One region of the Streptomyces sp. Je 1-332 genome, then DNA from elsewhere that is predicted to be linked to it. Evidence: riboswitches for the same ligand, from Rfam matches in the RefSeq annotation. Region 1 holds a riboswitch; the other holds the start of a gene.

Region 1 (7,898 bases):
TGCAGCTTCTTCGAGCCGACCAGGTCCTTGATCTTCGAGATGACCTTCTCGGGGCCCACGGAGAAGGGCAGTTCGGTCACGACCAGGCCCTTGCGGCGCGCCGTCACGTTCTCCACGGCCACCGTCGCGCGGATCTTGAAGGTGCCGCGCCCTGATTCGTACGCGTCCTTGACCCCGGACAGGCCGACGATCCGGCCACCCGTGGGGAGGTCCGGGCCCGGCACGAAACGCATCAGCGTCTCCAGGTCGGCCCCGGGGTGCTTGATCAGGTGGCGGGCGGCGGCGATGACCTCGCCGAGGTTGTGCGGCGGCATGTTCGTCGCCATGCCGACGGCGATGCCCGAAGCGCCGTTGACCAAAAGGTTCGGATAGGCCGCCGGCAGGGTGACCGGCTCCTGCTCCTGGCCGTCGTAGTTCGACTCGAAGTCGACGGTGTTCTCGTCGATCGACTCCGTCATCAGGGACGTCGCGTCGGCCATCTTGCACTCGGTGTACCGCATGGCGGCCGGCGGGTCGTCGTTGCCGAGCGAGCCGAAGTTGCCGTGGCCGTCCACCAGGGGCAGACGCATGGAGAAGGGCTGGGCCATGCGCACCAGGGCGTCGTAGATCGAGGCGTCGCCGTGCGGGTGCAACTTACCCATGACCTCGCCGACGACGCGGGCGCACTTCACATAGCCGCGGTCGGGGCGCAGGCCCATCTCGTTCATCTGGTAGACGATCCGGCGGTGCACCGGCTTCATGCCGTCGCGGGCGTCCGGCAGGGCGCGCGAGTAGATGACCGAATACGCGTACTCGAGGAAGGAGCCCTGCATCTCGTCGACGACGTCGATGTCGAGGATCTTCTCCTCGAACGACTCGTCGGGCTGCGGGGTCTTCGTGCTGCGGCGGGCCATCGCTGCTGCGGCTCCTTCTCGGTGTCTGCCAGGGCATCAACAAGATCTGACGCCGACCATCAACGGGATCTGACGCCGACCATTGTGGACTGTCCCACTGACAACGCCGACCACGACCCGGACTTCGACCACGACTACGCCGAGCGCGGAGCGGGAACTTCGCCGGTTGTCAGCACGCTTGCATACAGTGGCAGGACTGGCAGAATTTCCAGCTTTTCGCGATCGAAGGGACGTACATGCCCATGGGTCACACGGCCACAGCCGAGGCCGGCTCCGGCGGCCTGACAGCGACCGAGCACCGGCTGGCCAACGGCCTGCGCGTGGTGCTCTCCGAGGACCACCTGACCCCGGTCGCCGCGGTCTGCCTCTGGTACGACGTCGGCTCGCGCCACGAGGTCAAGGGGCGTACGGGCCTCGCGCACCTCTTCGAGCACCTCATGTTCCAGGGCTCGAAGCAGGTGCAGGGCAACGGCCACTTCGAGCTGGTCCAGGGCGCCGGCGGTTCGCTCAACGGCACCACGAGCTTCGAGCGCACCAACTACTTCGAGACGATGCCCACACACCAGCTCGAGCTGGCCCTGTGGCTGGAAGCCGACCGCATGGGCTCGCTGCTCTCCGCGCTCGACGAAGAATCCATGGAGAATCAGCGGGACGTCGTCAAGAACGAGCGCCGCCAGCGCTACGACAACGTCCCGTACGGCACGGCGTTCGAGAAGCTGACCGCCCTCTCGTACCCCGAGGGCCACCCCTACCACCACACCCCGATCGGCTCCATGGCGGACCTGGACGCGGCGACGCTGGAGGACGCGCGGCACTTCTTCCGTACGTACTACGCGCCCAACAACGCGGTCCTTTCGGTCGTCGGCGACATCGACCCGGAGCAGACGCTCGCCTGGGTGGAGAAGTACTTCGGGTCGATCCCCTCGCACGACGGCAAGCAGCCGCCGCGCGACGGCTCGCTGCCCGACATCATCGGCAAGGAGCTGCGCGAGGTCGTCGAGGAAGAGGTCCCGGCCCGCGCCCTGATGGCCGCCTACCGCCTCCCGGAGGACGGCACGCGCGCGTGCGACGCGGCCGACCTGGCGCTCACGGTCCTCGGCAGCGGCGAGTCGTCCCGCCTCTACAACCGCCTCGTGCGCCGCGACCGCACCGCCGTGGCGGCCGGGTTCGGCCTGCTGCGGCTTGCCGGAGCCCCCTCGCTCGGCTGGCTGGACGTGAAGACGTCGGGCGACGTGGAGGTCCCGGTCATCGAGGCCGCCGTCGACGAGGAGCTCGCCCGCTTCGCGGAAGAGGGCCCCACCGACGAGGAGATGGAGCGCGCCCAGGCACAGCTGGAGCGCGAGTGGCTCGACCGCCTCTCCACGGTCTCCGGCCGCGCGGACGAACTCTGCCGGTACGCCGTCCTGTTCGGTGACCCGCAGCTCGCCCTCACCGCCGTCAAGCGCGTCCTGGAGGTCACCGCCGAAGAGGTCAAGGCGGCCGCGGCGGCCCGCCTGCGGCCCGACAACCGCGCGGTGCTCGTGTACGAACCCATCGCCCCCGAGGCCGACGAAGCCACCGACGAGGACGAAGAGGAGGCGGCGAAGTGAGCGAGGCCGCAACGATGCAGTTCCACCCGCAGCCCCAGGCGGGCACCGCACGGCCGTGGGCCTTCCCCGCGCCCGAGCGCGCCACCCTGGACAACGGCCTCACCGTGCTGCGTTGCCACCGCCCCGGCCAGCAGGTCGTCGCCGTGGAGGTCCACCTCGAGGCGCCGCTCGAAGCCGAGCCCGCGGGCCTGGACGGCGTCGCCACGATCATGGCGAGGGCCTTCAACGAAGGCACCGACAAGCACTCCGCCGAGGACTTCGCCGCCGAACTCGACCGCTGCGGCGCCACCATGGACGCGCACGCCGACCACCCCGGCGTCCGGGTCTCCCTCGAAGTCCCGCTCTCGCGCCTCCCGAAGGCGCTCGGCCTGCTCTCCGACGCCCTGCGGGCCCCCGCCTTCGCGGACAGCGAGATCGAACGCCTCGTACGCAACCGCCTGGACGAGATCCCGCACGAGGCAGCGAACCCGGGGCGCCGCGCCGCAAAGGAGCTGTCCCGGCAGCTCTTCCCGGCGACCTCCCGCATGTCGCGCCCCCGCCAGGGCACCGAGGAGACGGTCACGGCCATCGACTCGGCCGCCGTGCGCACCTTCTACGAGAAGCACGTGCGTCCCGCGACGGCGACCGCCGTGATCGTGGGCGACCTGACCGGCGTCGACCTGGACGCCGTTCTCGCCGACACCATCGGCGCCTGGACGGGTGGCACCGCCGAGCCGCGTCCGGTGCCCCCGGTGACCGCGGACGACACCGGACGTGTCGTCATCGTGGACCGCCCGGGAGCCGTCCAGACGCAGTTGCTCATCGGCCGCGTGGGCCCGGACCGGCACGACCGCGTCTGGCCCGCCCAGGTGCTCGGCACGTACTGCCTGGGCGGCACCCTCACCTCACGCCTGGACCGCGTCCTGCGCGAGGAGAAGGGATACACCTACGGCGTACGGTCGTTCGCCCAGGTCCTGCGTTCCGCTCCGGACGGCAGCGGCGCGGCGATGCTCGCCATCAGCGGCTCCGTGGACACCGAGTCCACCGGTCCGGCCCTCGACGACCTGTGGAAGGTCCTGCGCACCCTCGCGGCCGACGGCCTCACGGACGCCGAGCGCGACGTCGCCGTGCAAAATCTGGTGGGCGTGGCCCCGCTCAAGTACGAGATGGCGGCGTCCGTCGCGGCCACCCTCGCCGACCAGGTCGAGCAGCACCTGCCGGACGACTTCCAGGCCCAGCTGTACCGCCAGTTGGCCGAGACCGGCACCGTGGAGGCCACCGCCGCCGTGGTGAGCGCCTTCCCCGTGGACCGTCTGGTGACGGTGCTCGTCGGAGACGCTTCGCAGATCGAGGAGCCCGTCAGGGCGCTCGGTATCGGTGAAGTGAGTGTGGTCACGGGGTGAGCGCGGGGTGCGCGCGGACTGAGTGACAGTCAGGACATATCGGGGCCCCGGTGGCGAGAAAACGCTACTGGGGTCCTCATATGTCCGAATTGGTATGGAGGTTACGTGTCTGACCTGTGGCGTGCGCTACAAAAGCTCTGATCCGTTTGTCGTTTGAAAGATGACCCGCTTAGCGTCTGGTCCGGCTGTTCGTCATGCAGTACGCCGCGCCCGCGGCACCGGACAGTCATCGCCGAGTCCCCGTACGGCGCGAGCCAGGGGAGCCGGGGACCCACATGTCCCTTGGGGTGAATCGGGAACCTCGCCGTGAGGTGAGGGACCCGTAGGAGACCTTCCTGCTCCGAACCCGTCAGCTAACCCGGTAGGCGAGAAGGAAGGAAAGGATCAGCCGCTTCATGGCGTTCACCCGTGCCACCGGGAAGCACCGTCGCCCGAGCCGCCTCACGCGTACGACCGCGAACGTGGCGGGCGTCGCCGCCCTCACCACCACCGGTGTCATCGGAGGCCTGGCCGCTCCGGCGCTCGCCGCCGACGACGCGGTGACTCCCCAGCACACCGGCCTCACCCAGGCGATCTCCGTGGGCGACTCGCTCGCCCAGAGCGTCGACGCGCAGGCCGCTGCCCAGCAGCAGGCCGCCGACGACGCCGCAGCGGCCAAGAAGGCCGAAGAGGCCGCCAAGAAGAAGGCCGAGGAGGCCAAGCGCAAGGCCGAGGCCGCGGCGAAGGCCAAGGCCAAGAAGGAGCGCGAGGCCAAGGAGCGTGCCGCGCGCGAGGCCGAGCGCAAGCGCCTCAACAGCTACGTGTCGCCGATCACCGGCTCGACCATCTCCACGGGCTACCAGACCGGTGGCGCCATGTGGTCCTCCGGCAGCCACACCGGCGTCGACTTCCACGCCGCGTCCGGCACCTCGGTCCACGCGGTCGGCTCCGGCACCGTCGTGGAGGCCGGCTGGGGCGGCGCCTACGGCAACAACGTGGTCATCAAGATGAACGACGGCACGTACACCCAGTACGGCCACATGTCGTCCCTCGGTGTCACGGTCGGCCAGGCGGTCACTCCGGGCCAGCAGATCGGCCTCTCCGGCTCCACCGGCAACTCCAGCGGCCCGCACCTGCACTTCGAGGCCCGCACCGGCGCGGACTACGGCACGGACATCGACCCGGTCTCCTACCTCCGCTCGCACGGCGTCAACGTCTGATCCCGGAGATCCAAGGCGGTCGCACGAAGCGCACCTGATTCACCGAAAGCCCCGGTTCGTCGAGAGCCGGGGCTTTCGCCGTTCCCGTATCTCCGTTGGCCAAAAGTATCCCCGGATTTCGGCCGACCGTCGGAAATTCGGCCGCTCTGCAATAGAGTCGCCGAGCAGGCGTCGATCGACCGCGTTTCGCGGGGATTAAGGCGGAGGTCAGTCATGCACATTCCCGCGCACTCGGTATGCACGGCCATCCGGGACGACATCGTCTCCGGTGTCTACGAACGGGGCGGCCGGCTCACCGAGGAACTGCTCGCGCGCCGCTACGGAGTCTCCCGCGTCCCTGTCCGCGAGGCCCTGCGCACCCTGGAGGCCGAGGGCTTCGTCGTCACGCGCCGGCACGCGGGCGCGTGCGTCGCCGAGCCCACCGAGCGGGACGCTGCCGACCTCCTGGAGGTCCGCGCGCTCCTGGAGCCGCTGGGCGCGGCCCGCGCCGCACAGCGCCGCACGGAGGCGCACCTGAAGGTCCTGCGCGGCCTCGTCAGGCTCGGCCAGGAGCGATCGAGGCACGGTCGGAGCGAGGATCTGCGCTCCCTGGACGGCTGGTTCCACGAGACGCTCGCCCAGGCGTCCGGCAGCCCCGGCCTCACGGCACTGCTCACCCAGCTCCGGCACAAGATCGCGTGGATGTACGTGGTCGAGGCGACGGCCGCCCCCGCCGAGGCCTGGGCGGAGCACGCCGCGATCGTCGACGCGGTCGCCCGCGGGGACGCGGAGCGGGCCCGTGCGCTCACCGCTCAGCACGTGGAGCGGACGGCCTCCGCGCACCGGCCGCGCTTCGTGCGCCAGCTTTCCGGTGTGAGGGGTTCGCAACCTTCCGTAAACACAGCGGGTCTTCGGCTTTAACAGAGGCGCCGTATACAAAGAAGTGCATAGAAGCGCTATTGGGCGGGGCATTATTTCTGCTGCCCGAATAGCGGCAAGAAAACACTGAAGGGCCAACCCCTATTTCGGGGCAGGCCCTTCAGCGTATGAGTTCCAGTCTTTATCAGACGGTCTCGGGAAGCTCCTCAAGGCCGTCCGCGACCAGCTTCGCCAGACGGTCGAGAGCGGCGTCCGCGCCCTCGGCGTCGGAGGCGAGGGTGATCTCCTCGCCGCCCTGCGCGCCCAGACCGAGCACCGCGAGCATGGAGGCGGCGTTCACGGGGTTGCCGTCAGCCTTGGCGATCGTCACGGGGACGCCGGCGGCGGTGGCCGCGCGGACGAAGATGGAGGCGGGTCGGGCGTGGAGGCCCTCGGCCCAGCCGACGTTGACGCGGCGCTCAGCCATGTGTTGCTGCCCTTCCAGATGACTCACAGTTGTCTAGACCAGTGTCTCATGCCGTCACGAGTGCTCCGCCGGCCGTTCGACGTCTCCTAGCCTGCCCCGGTCGCGGCGCCGCCGCGACCCGTACTCTGGGCCCATGCAGACCCCGTCGGACCGGCACGCATACCCCTCCCACTGGGAAGCCGACGTCGTCCTGCGTGACGGAGGCACCGCCCGGATCAGGCCGATCACGGCCGAGGACGCGGACCGCCTGGTCAGCTTCTACGAGCAGGTCTCGGACGAGTCGAAGTACTACCGCTTCTTCGCGCCCTACCCCCGGCTGTCCGCCAAGGACGTGCACCGCTTCACCCATCACGACCAGGTGGACCGGGTGGGTCTCGCGGCCACCGTGGGCGGCGAGTTCATCGCCACCGTGCGCTTCGACCGCATCGACGAGCGCGGCATGTCCGCCAGCGCGCCCGCCGACGAGGCCGAGGTCGCCTTCCTCGTGCAGGACGCCCACCAGGGCAGGGGGGTGGCCTCCACCCTCCTCGAACACATCGCCGCCGTCGCCAGGGAGCGCGGCATCCGCCGCTTCGCGGCCGAGGTGCTGCCCGCCAACACCAAGATGATCAAGGTGTTCACTGACGCGGGGTATCAACAGAAGCGCAGCTTCGAGGACGGCGTCGTACGACTCGAATTCGATCTGGAGCCGACCGACCGCTCGCTCGCCGTGCAGCGCGCTCGTGAGCAGCGGGCCGAGGCGCGGTCGGTGCAGCGGCTGCTCACGCCGAAGTCGGTCGCCGTGATCGGCGTCGGGCGCACGCAGGGCGGCGTGGGGCGCAGCGTGCTCCGGAACCTGCGCGAGGCGGGCTTCACGGGGCGGCTGTACGCGGTGAACAGCGCGTTCGACTTCGAGGAGGGGGAGGGCACCGAGGTCGACGGAGTGCCCGCGTACCGCTCCGTGCGGGACATCGAGGAGACCGTCGAGCTCGCCGTCGTCACCGTGCCCGCCGAGCGGGTGCCGCAGGCCGTCGCCGAGTGCGGTGAGCGCGGGGTGCTCGGGCTCGTCGTGATCTCCGCCGGGTACGCGGAGAGCGGTCCGGAAGGGCGGGAGCGGCAGCGCGAACTGGTGCGCCAGGCGCGGTCGTACGGCACGCGCATCCTCGGCCCGAACGCCTTCGGGGTCATCAACACGTCGCCGGACGTGCGGCTCAACGCGTCGCTCGCCCCGCATCCTCCCGAGCGCGGCCGGATCGGTCTCTTCACCCAGTCCGGCGCGATCGGCATCGCACTCCTCTCCGGGCTCCACCGGCGTGGTGCGGGCCTTTCGACCTTCGTGAGCGCGGGCAACCGCGCGGATGTGTCCGGCAACGACGTCCTCCAGTACTGGTACGAGGACCCGGACACCGATGTCGCCCTCATGTACCTCGAATCCATCGGCAACCCGCGTAAGTTCACCCGGCTCGCCCGGCGTGCGGCGACCGCGAAGCCGCTGGTGGTGGTGCAGGGGGCGCGGCACAGCGGGATCGCGC
Region 2 (7,898 bases), 2.3 Mb from region 1:
AACTGCGAGGGCCTGCTACGCAGCGTCCGGGTCGGCTTCAGTCGGCTCGGGCGCTGCTTCGTTTTCGGGGGCTGGGCTGGCCACGGACCACCCAGGGCATCGCCAAGCTCACCAAGGGTCTGCACGAGGAGTGGGAGGCGGAGGCGAAGTGGGCGATACCCCCTGGACATCCTCCAAACCGACGCAGAAGGTGAATTGGTGTCCTTTTTTGTGCGCGATGTCATGGGGTCAGACATTGACGATCCCAGTGAGAAGCAAATTCGGGGCCTCGTCGCAAGTCTGGAAACGGCGGCTGATGACGAACACACAGACGTTTCGCTGCAGCACGAGGTGGGATGGTGCCTCAGTGTTTTCGCAGACCGGACGCTGTGGTGGGAAAACGTCGAGGATTCCTCGGTCACTCCTCGTCGCGTCACGCTCGAATCCTGGGACGAGGTCGTCGAAACCCTCCTCAAGCTCTCCCGAGGAGACATTGAGGGAGTGAATCAGCTCGATTGGCAGGAGTGACCGGTTTGCGCCCCCGTGGGACCCGAGTGACGCTGAGCCTGCCAGGTGGCCGATCCGGAGGTTCAGCATGGGTTCCGTACGACGGGCTCTCGTGATGGTGCTGGTGCCGTTGCTCGTCGGAGTCTCGGCGGCCTGTGGTGGGTCCGGTAGCGGGACCGGTGAGGCGACCGCGCGGGCGCGGCCCGCGGAGTTGGCCTTCGCGCACCCCGGAGTCCTCGTCAGCAAGGCGCAGCTGGACCGCGTGCGCGCCCATGTCGCGGCGCGCGAGCAGCCCTGGCTGACGGCGTTCGAGCGGATGCGGGACAGCAAGTACGGCGCGGACGACTACCAGGCCAAGCCGTACGCCGTCGTCGAGTGCCCGCCCGGGGCCCGCGCCGGCCGGGGCTGCGTCGAAGAGCGCGAGGACGCCATCGCCGCGTACACGCAGGCCCTGCTCTTCAACGTCACCGGCGACCGCGCGCACGCCCGGAAGGCCGTGCAGATCATGGACGCCTGGGCGCGGGTGATCACCCGGCACACCGAGGCGAACGCGGGCCTCCAGACGGCCTGGGCAGCCTCCTCGTGGGCACGCGCCGCCGAAGCCGTGCGTTACACCTACGACGGCTGGACCGACGGCGAACTCCTGCGCTTCGAGCGGATGCTGCGCAACGCCTATCTGCCCCAAGTGCGCGAAGGCGCCGTCGATTTCAACGGCAACTGGGATCTCCTGATGGCGGACGCGACCATCAGCATGGCGGTCTTCCTCGACGACCACGAGTCCTTCGAGAAGGCGGTGACGCACTTCAGGACCCGGGTGCCCGCCTACTTCTACCTGGAGTCGGACGGCCCGCTTCCCGTCTCGCCCGCGGGCAGCGGCATCAACACTCCGGAGAAGCTCCAGAAGTACTGGTTCGGGCAGAAGACCTTCGCCGACGGGCTCTCCCAGGAGACGTGCCGGAACTTCAAGCACGCCAGCTACTCGCTCGCGGCCACCGCGCACATCGCGGAGACCGCCTGGCATCAGGGCGTCGACCTGTACGGCGAGGTCAAGGAGCGGCTACGGGCCGCGCTGGAATTCCACTCCACGTACCAGCTGGGCGCCAAGGCGCCCGACTGGCTGTGCGGCGGCCGGGTGCAGCGTGACATGGGGCCCGACACGGAGGTCGGCCTCAACCACCTGCGCGAGCGGCTGAAGCTGGACCTGCCCCAGACGCAGAGGCTCACGGTCGAGCAGCGGCCCGAGGGGACGGACGACCTGTTCGTCGCCTGGGAGACGCTGACGCACGCGGAGAACGCCTGAGCGGGCTGGGTGAGCGACCGCCGCGCAGCCGGTTCGCTTTCACTCCCTCTGATGGCGTAGAGTTGCATTCAACGGCGCGGGGTGGAGCAGCTCGGTAGCTCGCTGGGCTCATAACCCAGAGGTCGCAGGTTCAAATCCTGTCCCCGCTACTAAAAACCGAAGGCCCGGATCCAGAAATGGATCCGGGCCTTCGGTCTTTTCATGACCCGCTCGGCCCACACCGGTCGCCCCGAGCCGCCGCGCCGGGAACCCTGAGTGAGTGGGGCAGCGAGGAGGAAACGGCGGGGGCGGTAAGCGTCCCGATGTCCGGCACGAGCGGGCGCTCGTGCGGGCTCTCCCCCTGCTGCTCATCGTCGTCGGGATCGTCTACGACGCGTCGACCCCGCCCAGGTTCACCGCCGTGCCCCTCTTCACGGCCGCCCCGCTCGTCGCGGCGCCCTTCTACTCGCTGATCAGCACCGCCCTCATCGGCGTCGGCTCCTGCGCCGCGGTGCTCGCCCTGCACTTCAAGACCAGCACCACCACCGACGTCGAGGCCGTCACCGAACTGATCACGGTGGCGACCGTCGCCGTCCTCGCCGTCGTCATCAACCGCGTCGTGCGCCGCAGCGACAAGCAGCTCGCCTCCGCCCGCTCCATCGCCGAGGTCGCCCAGCGCGCCGTACTGCCGCAGCCGGACCCACGGATCGGCGGTCTCGACGTCGCGGCGCGGTACGAGGCGGCGGAGGCCGACGCCTTCATCGGCGGTGACCTGTACGCCGTGCAGGACACACCGCACGGCGTACGCGTCATCGTCGGCGACGTGCGGGGAAAGGGCATGGGCGCGGTGGCGGCCGTCGCCGTCGTGATCGGGGCGTTCCGGGAGGCCGCCGAGCAGGAGGCGACGCTGGAAGCCGTGGCACAGCGCCTGGAGCGCGCACTCGCGCGGGAGGGCACGCGGCGCGACGGGCTCGACGCCTTCGAGGGGTTCACCACCGCCGTGCTCGCCGAGATCCCGCACGGCGACGGTCTGGTGCGCCTGATCAACCGCGGGCACCCGGGGCCGCTGCTCCTGCGCGGTGACGGCCGGCTGTGCGTCCTGTCCGCCACCGAGCCCGCGCTGCCGCTCGGTATGGGAGAACTGGGCGCCTGGCCGGACCGCGCGGACGAGACGGAGTTCCCGCCGGGGGCGATGCTGCTGCTCTACACCGACGGGCTCTCCGAGGCGCGTGACGCCCGCGGCGAGTTCTACAACCCCGCCGCTCGGCTCGGCGGCCGGATCTTCCCGGGGCCGCACGGCCCCGACGCGCTCCTGGCGACACTCGTCGAGGAAGTGCGGCGGCACACCGGCGGCGGAGGGACCGACGACATGGCGCTGCTCGCGGTGCGGCGGCCGATGTCACCAGCCGTGACCGAAGGACACCACTCCGCATAACAACTGACGCACTGTCAAGGAAATGTGAAGCTCCGGTGTGTGAAGAAGTGAGGGCAACTCGCCCCGTTCCGGACCCCGGTGTCCCGATAAGTACGGGCCGAAGCCGCTAACGATCAGCCGGAACAGCTTGGAATACGGCCCTGCTGTCTATTAACGTTCGATAACGCAGCGCGGTCGTCCCAGCCGTCACTCGAGTCGGCTCCGTGCGCACGCGCCTAATCCCGAAAGGGAGCCGGGGAACCACTAATTGGGGTGAATCGGGCATCTGTGCATCCGTGCCAGATGTTCGTAGGAGACCTTCCTGCTCCGAACCCGTCAGCTAACCCGGTAGGCGAGAAGGAAGGAAAGGAGTGCGCCCCAGTGGCGTCCAACCGCCCTGCCCCCCAAGGCGTGTACGTACCGAATGATGACGATTTCGGTGGGTACGACGATGATTCTTCCTGGGAGGAATGGAACCCCACCGAGGAGTCCATCCGTCCCGTCCGCGGCAGGCACCGCGTCCACAAGCGGGGCGGCGGCGGGCTCGCCCGCAGCTCCACGGTTCTCGGCGTAGGCGTCATCGCCGCCGTCGGCGCGGGCGGCATGGCCACCGCGCAGGGCGGCAAGCCCCCGGTGGCCATCGAGATGCCGGACGTCTCGGCCGTCACGGACTCGCTGCCGGAGGCCAAGTCGCTTCCGGGCGTGGGGGCCTTGATATCCGATGGCTCCGACGACTCCGCCGCCGCGGGCCAGAACGTGGCCGTGGCCGCAGCGCCTCTCAGCGCCGCCGGTGTCAGCACCACCGACGCCGAGCAGGGCACCACGGACGCGGGCGAGGCACTGCGGGCCCGCATCATGGAGCAGGCCGAGAACCAGCAGGACCAGGCGGACGACGCGGTCCAGAAGGCGGCCGAAGAGGCTGCCGTCAAGGAGGCCGCCGCGCAGGCCGCCGCCAAGCAGACCGCGGCCGAGAAGAAGATCGCCGCCGAGAAGGCAGCCGCGAAGAAGAAGGCCGAGGCGGAGCGCCTGGCCAAGCTCGCGAAGAGCTACACCCTTCCCGTCGCCTCGTACACGCTCACCGGTACCTTCGGTCAGCCCGGCTCCATGTGGTCCTCCGGCTACCACACCGGCCTGGACTTCGCGGCTCCGACGGGCACGCCCATCAAGGCCGTCCACTCCGGCACCATCAAGGAGGCCGGCTGGGCGGGGGCGTACGGCTACCGCACGGTCCTCGAACTCGACGACGGCACCGAGGTCTGGTTCTGCCACCAGTCCTCGATGAACGTCAGCGCGGGCCAGAAGGTCACCACCGGCGAGACCATCGGCCGTGTCGGAGCCACCGGCAACGTCACCGGCGCGCACCTCCACATGGAGGTCCACCCGGGCGGCGACGCCACCGGGGTCGACCCGGCGGCGTGGCTGCGCGGCAAGGGCCAGTCCCTCTGATTCCTCTGACCCCTCTGATCCCTCTGATCTCTCTGAGGTAATCCGGAACCCCGGCGGTCCTGGCGACAACCCCCCGACGTCAGGGCTGCCGGTTCGGCGTGCCCGCTGCCCGTGCACGGATGGAATCGGCGTCCCGGTGGGCGGAATTCCGTGGTCCGTACAGGCGTTGAGCCCCGTATGACTTCTCTCCGCAAGCTTGGCTCGTCCGACCTCGAGGTCTTCCCGCTCGCCCTGGGCGGCAACGTCTTCGGCTGGACGGCCGACGAGGCGCAGTCCTTCTCCGTGCTCGACGCGTACACCGCCGCGGGCGGCAACTTCGTCGACACCGCCGACGTCTACTCGGCCTGGGTGCCCGGCAACGAGGGCGGCGAGTCCGAGACGGTCATCGGCAACTGGCTCGCCGCGCGCGGCAACCGCTCCGACGTCGTGCTCGCCACCAAGGTCGGCGCACACCCCGACTACAAGGGCCTGTCCGCGAAGACCATCAAGTCCGGAGTCGAGGAGTCGCTGCGCCGCCTGCGCACCGACTACATCGACCTCTTCTACACGCACTACGACGACCCGGCCGTCTCCGTCGAGGAGATCATCGGCGCCCTCGACGAGCTGGTGACGTCCGGCAAGGTGCGCGCCATCGCCGCGTCGAACGTGACCCCCGAGCGGCTCCAGGAGTTCCTCGACTTCTCCGACCGCGAGGGCCTCGCGCGCTACTCCGTCCTTCAGCCGCACTACAACCTCGTCTCGCGCGACACGTACGAGGGCCCGCTGGAGCAGGTCGCCTCGCGCTCCGGCCTGGCCGCCGTCCCGTACTACGCGCTCGCCTCCGGCTTCCTGACCGGCAAGTACCGCCCGGGAGCGCAGGTCGACAGCGCGCGGGCCGAGGGCGCGGGCAAGCACCTGGACACCGACCGTGGTCTGCGCGTGCTCGCCGCCCTCGACGAGATCGCCCAGGCGCGCGGCGCCGAGCTCGCGACCGTGGCCCTCGCGTGGCTCGCCGCGCAGCCGACGGTGGCGGCGCCGATCGCCTCGGCCCGTACGGTCGAACAGCTGCCCGCGCTGCTCGCGGTGGGAGAGCTCGAACTGACGGAGGCCGAGGTCTCGGCGCTCACGGCGGCTTCCGCCTAGCCGCGATAGGGGTTGTACGCGGGGTAGGGCATCGCCGGCTGGGCGTACGGATATCCGTACGGGTGCTGCTGGGGGTGGGGCTGTTGGTATCCGTACGGCTGCTGGTGTCCGTGTGGCTGCCGGTATCCGTAGGGAGGCGGCATCGGTACGAGCACCGGTGCCGTCGCCTGCGCCGCGTAGGCCAGGGCGGGCCGGGCGGCCTCGCGGCGCTCCCACAGCGCGTGCAGCAACTCCCGCTCCCGCACGACGAAGTCGGCGCCCGCCTTGCCCCGGCGCCCGCGGTGGCGCAGGAGCGCGAGAGACGTCGCGTACGTCTCGTACTGCGCGACCGTGCGCGCCGCCGCCTTGCCCTGGGTGTACGAGGCGTAGTCGCGGGCGAGGGTGCGGGCGCGCATCGTGCCGAGGGCGTAGGGCTCGGGCGCGGTGAGCCAGCCGGCGATGGCGTACGCGGGCAGTTCGGCGCGCACGATGCGCAGGCCGCGCTGCCTGATCCAGATCACCAGCCAGGTGAGCAGTCCGAACGCGGGGAGCATGAACGTCGCGTACACGGCGAAGAAGCCGTAGTCCCCGAAGCCGGCCGAGCCGTTCCACAGGGCGTGCAGGCCCATCGCGAGGAGCAGTCCGCCGAGGGGGAGCACGACGCGGCGCCAGTTCTGCCGGTCGGCGCTGAGGGCGGCGACACCGAAGCCGATGCCGGTGAGCACCGTGAACAGCGGGTGCGCGAAGGGCGACATCACGACGCGCACGAAGAAGGTCGCCGCCGTCACGGACGCGAGCCCGGTGCCGCCGTTGAGCTGGTCGGCGCCGAAGGCGCTGCCGAGATAAAGGATGTTCTCGGTGAACGCGAAGCCGGTCGCGGTCACTCCGGCGATCACCACGCCGTCGACGATGCCGGTGAACTCGCGTCTGCGGAAGAGGAAGACGAGCAGGACGGCCGCTGCTTTCGCGCTCTCCTCGACGATCGGCGCTATGACCGTGGCGCCGAGGGTGTCCGCGCTGGTGGGGTCAGCCGTGGCGGTGGCTATCCAGCGGGTCGCGAAGCTGTTCGCGACGATGGCTATGAGGGCGGCGGCGCAGGCCCCCCAGGCGAAGGCGAAGAGCAGATTCCGCCAGGGGCCCGGCTGGACCCGTTGCAGCCAGCGGAAGGCGGCCACCAGGAGCGGCACGGGCAGCGTCGCGAGGCCGAGCCCGACCAGGAAGCCTTCGGTGCCGGTCTGTTCCCTGACCAGGGCCAGGATGACGAGGCCCGACAGGGCGAGCAGGGTGACCAGGGCGGCCGCGCGTATCGCCCGGCGTTGCCACCAGCGCGCGTGCCGCAGCCCGGCGGGCCCTGCGGGGGGCGTCGGGTGCGGGAGCGGAGAAGGGGTGGCCACCCGTTGACCCTAACGAGGGACGGGGGTGGGCCGCGACGGTGCCTCGGGCCAGGTGGCCGGTATCTCAGTCCTGGCCGGGTATCTCAGTCCTGCTGTCGGGCGTCTCGGCCTTACCTGCCGGATGTCCGGCGGAACAGCAGGTCGTGGACGACGTGTCCCTTGTCCAGGCCCTGGCCCTCGAAGCGGGTGAGGGGGCGGAAGGAGGGGCGGGGCGCGTACCCGCCGTCGGGCTGGGTGTTCTCGAACGCGGGGTGCGCGGTGAGCACGTCCAGCATCTGCTCGGCGTACGGCTCCCAGTCGGTCGCGCAGTGCAGCAGGGCGCCGGGCTTGAGGCGGGGTGCGGCGAGGTCGAGGAAGTCGGGCTGGATGATGCGGCGCTTGTGGTGGCGGGCCTTGGGCCAGGGGTCGGGGAAGTAGACGCGGAGGCCGTCGAGGGAGCCGGGCGGGAGCATTTCGCGGAGCAGGATGACGGCGTCGCCGTTCGCGACGCGGATGTTGGTGAGGTTGTTCCGCTCGGCGAGGCCGAGGAGGTTTCCCTGGCCCGGGGTGTGCACGTCCACGGCGAGGATGCCGGTGTCGGGGTCGTCGGCGGCCATCTGGGCGGTGGCCTCGCCCATGCCGAAGCCGATCTCCAGTACGACGGGGAGCTCGGCTTGCTCGGTGCCGAACAGCTCGACGAGGTCGAGCATGCGCTGTCCGTCGATGTCCAGGCCCCACTTGGGCCACAGCCGCTGGAGCGCGTCCGCCTGGCTTGTGGTGACGCGGCTCCTGCGGGGCT

What was found. Region 1 has a riboswitch for cyclic di-AMP ahead of ABXJ52_RS28105 (M23 family metallopeptidase). Riboswitches for the same ligand answer to the same signal wherever they lie in the genome.
Positions count from the first base shown of each region.
Region 2: linked by a shared signal. The riboswitch ahead of ABXJ52_RS17465 (M23 family metallopeptidase) and the one ahead of ABXJ52_RS28105 (M23 family metallopeptidase) in region 1 are both predicted to bind cyclic di-AMP.

Region 1 is NZ_CP160402.1:6,204,760-6,212,657, forward strand. Features, by position in the region: gene ABXJ52_RS28090 (DNA topoisomerase IV subunit A) at 1-893, opposite strand, end outside; gene ABXJ52_RS28095 (pitrilysin family protein) at 1,136-2,482, shown strand; gene ABXJ52_RS28100 (pitrilysin family protein) at 2,479-3,864, shown strand; cyclic di-AMP (ydaO/yuaA leader) riboswitch at 4,085-4,247, shown strand; gene ABXJ52_RS28105 (M23 family metallopeptidase) at 4,260-5,063, shown strand; gene ABXJ52_RS28110 (GntR family transcriptional regulator) at 5,277-5,963, shown strand; gene ABXJ52_RS28115 (HPr family phosphocarrier protein) at 6,106-6,387, opposite strand; gene ABXJ52_RS28120 (GNAT family N-acetyltransferase) at 6,521-7,898, shown strand, end outside.
Region 2 is NZ_CP160402.1:3,881,416-3,889,313, reverse strand. Features, by position in the region: gene ABXJ52_RS17485 (hypothetical protein) at 199-507, shown strand; gene ABXJ52_RS17480 (alginate lyase family protein) at 575-1,786, shown strand; tRNA gene ABXJ52_RS17475 (tRNA-Met) at 1,862-1,935, shown strand; gene ABXJ52_RS17470 (PP2C family protein-serine/threonine phosphatase) at 2,046-3,200, shown strand; cyclic di-AMP (ydaO/yuaA leader) riboswitch at 3,403-3,549, shown strand; gene ABXJ52_RS17465 (M23 family metallopeptidase) at 3,561-4,625, shown strand; gene ABXJ52_RS17460 (aldo/keto reductase) at 4,803-5,747, shown strand; gene ABXJ52_RS17455 (PrsW family glutamic-type intramembrane protease) at 5,744-7,120, opposite strand; gene trmB (tRNA (guanosine(46)-N7)-methyltransferase TrmB) at 7,231-7,898, opposite strand, start outside.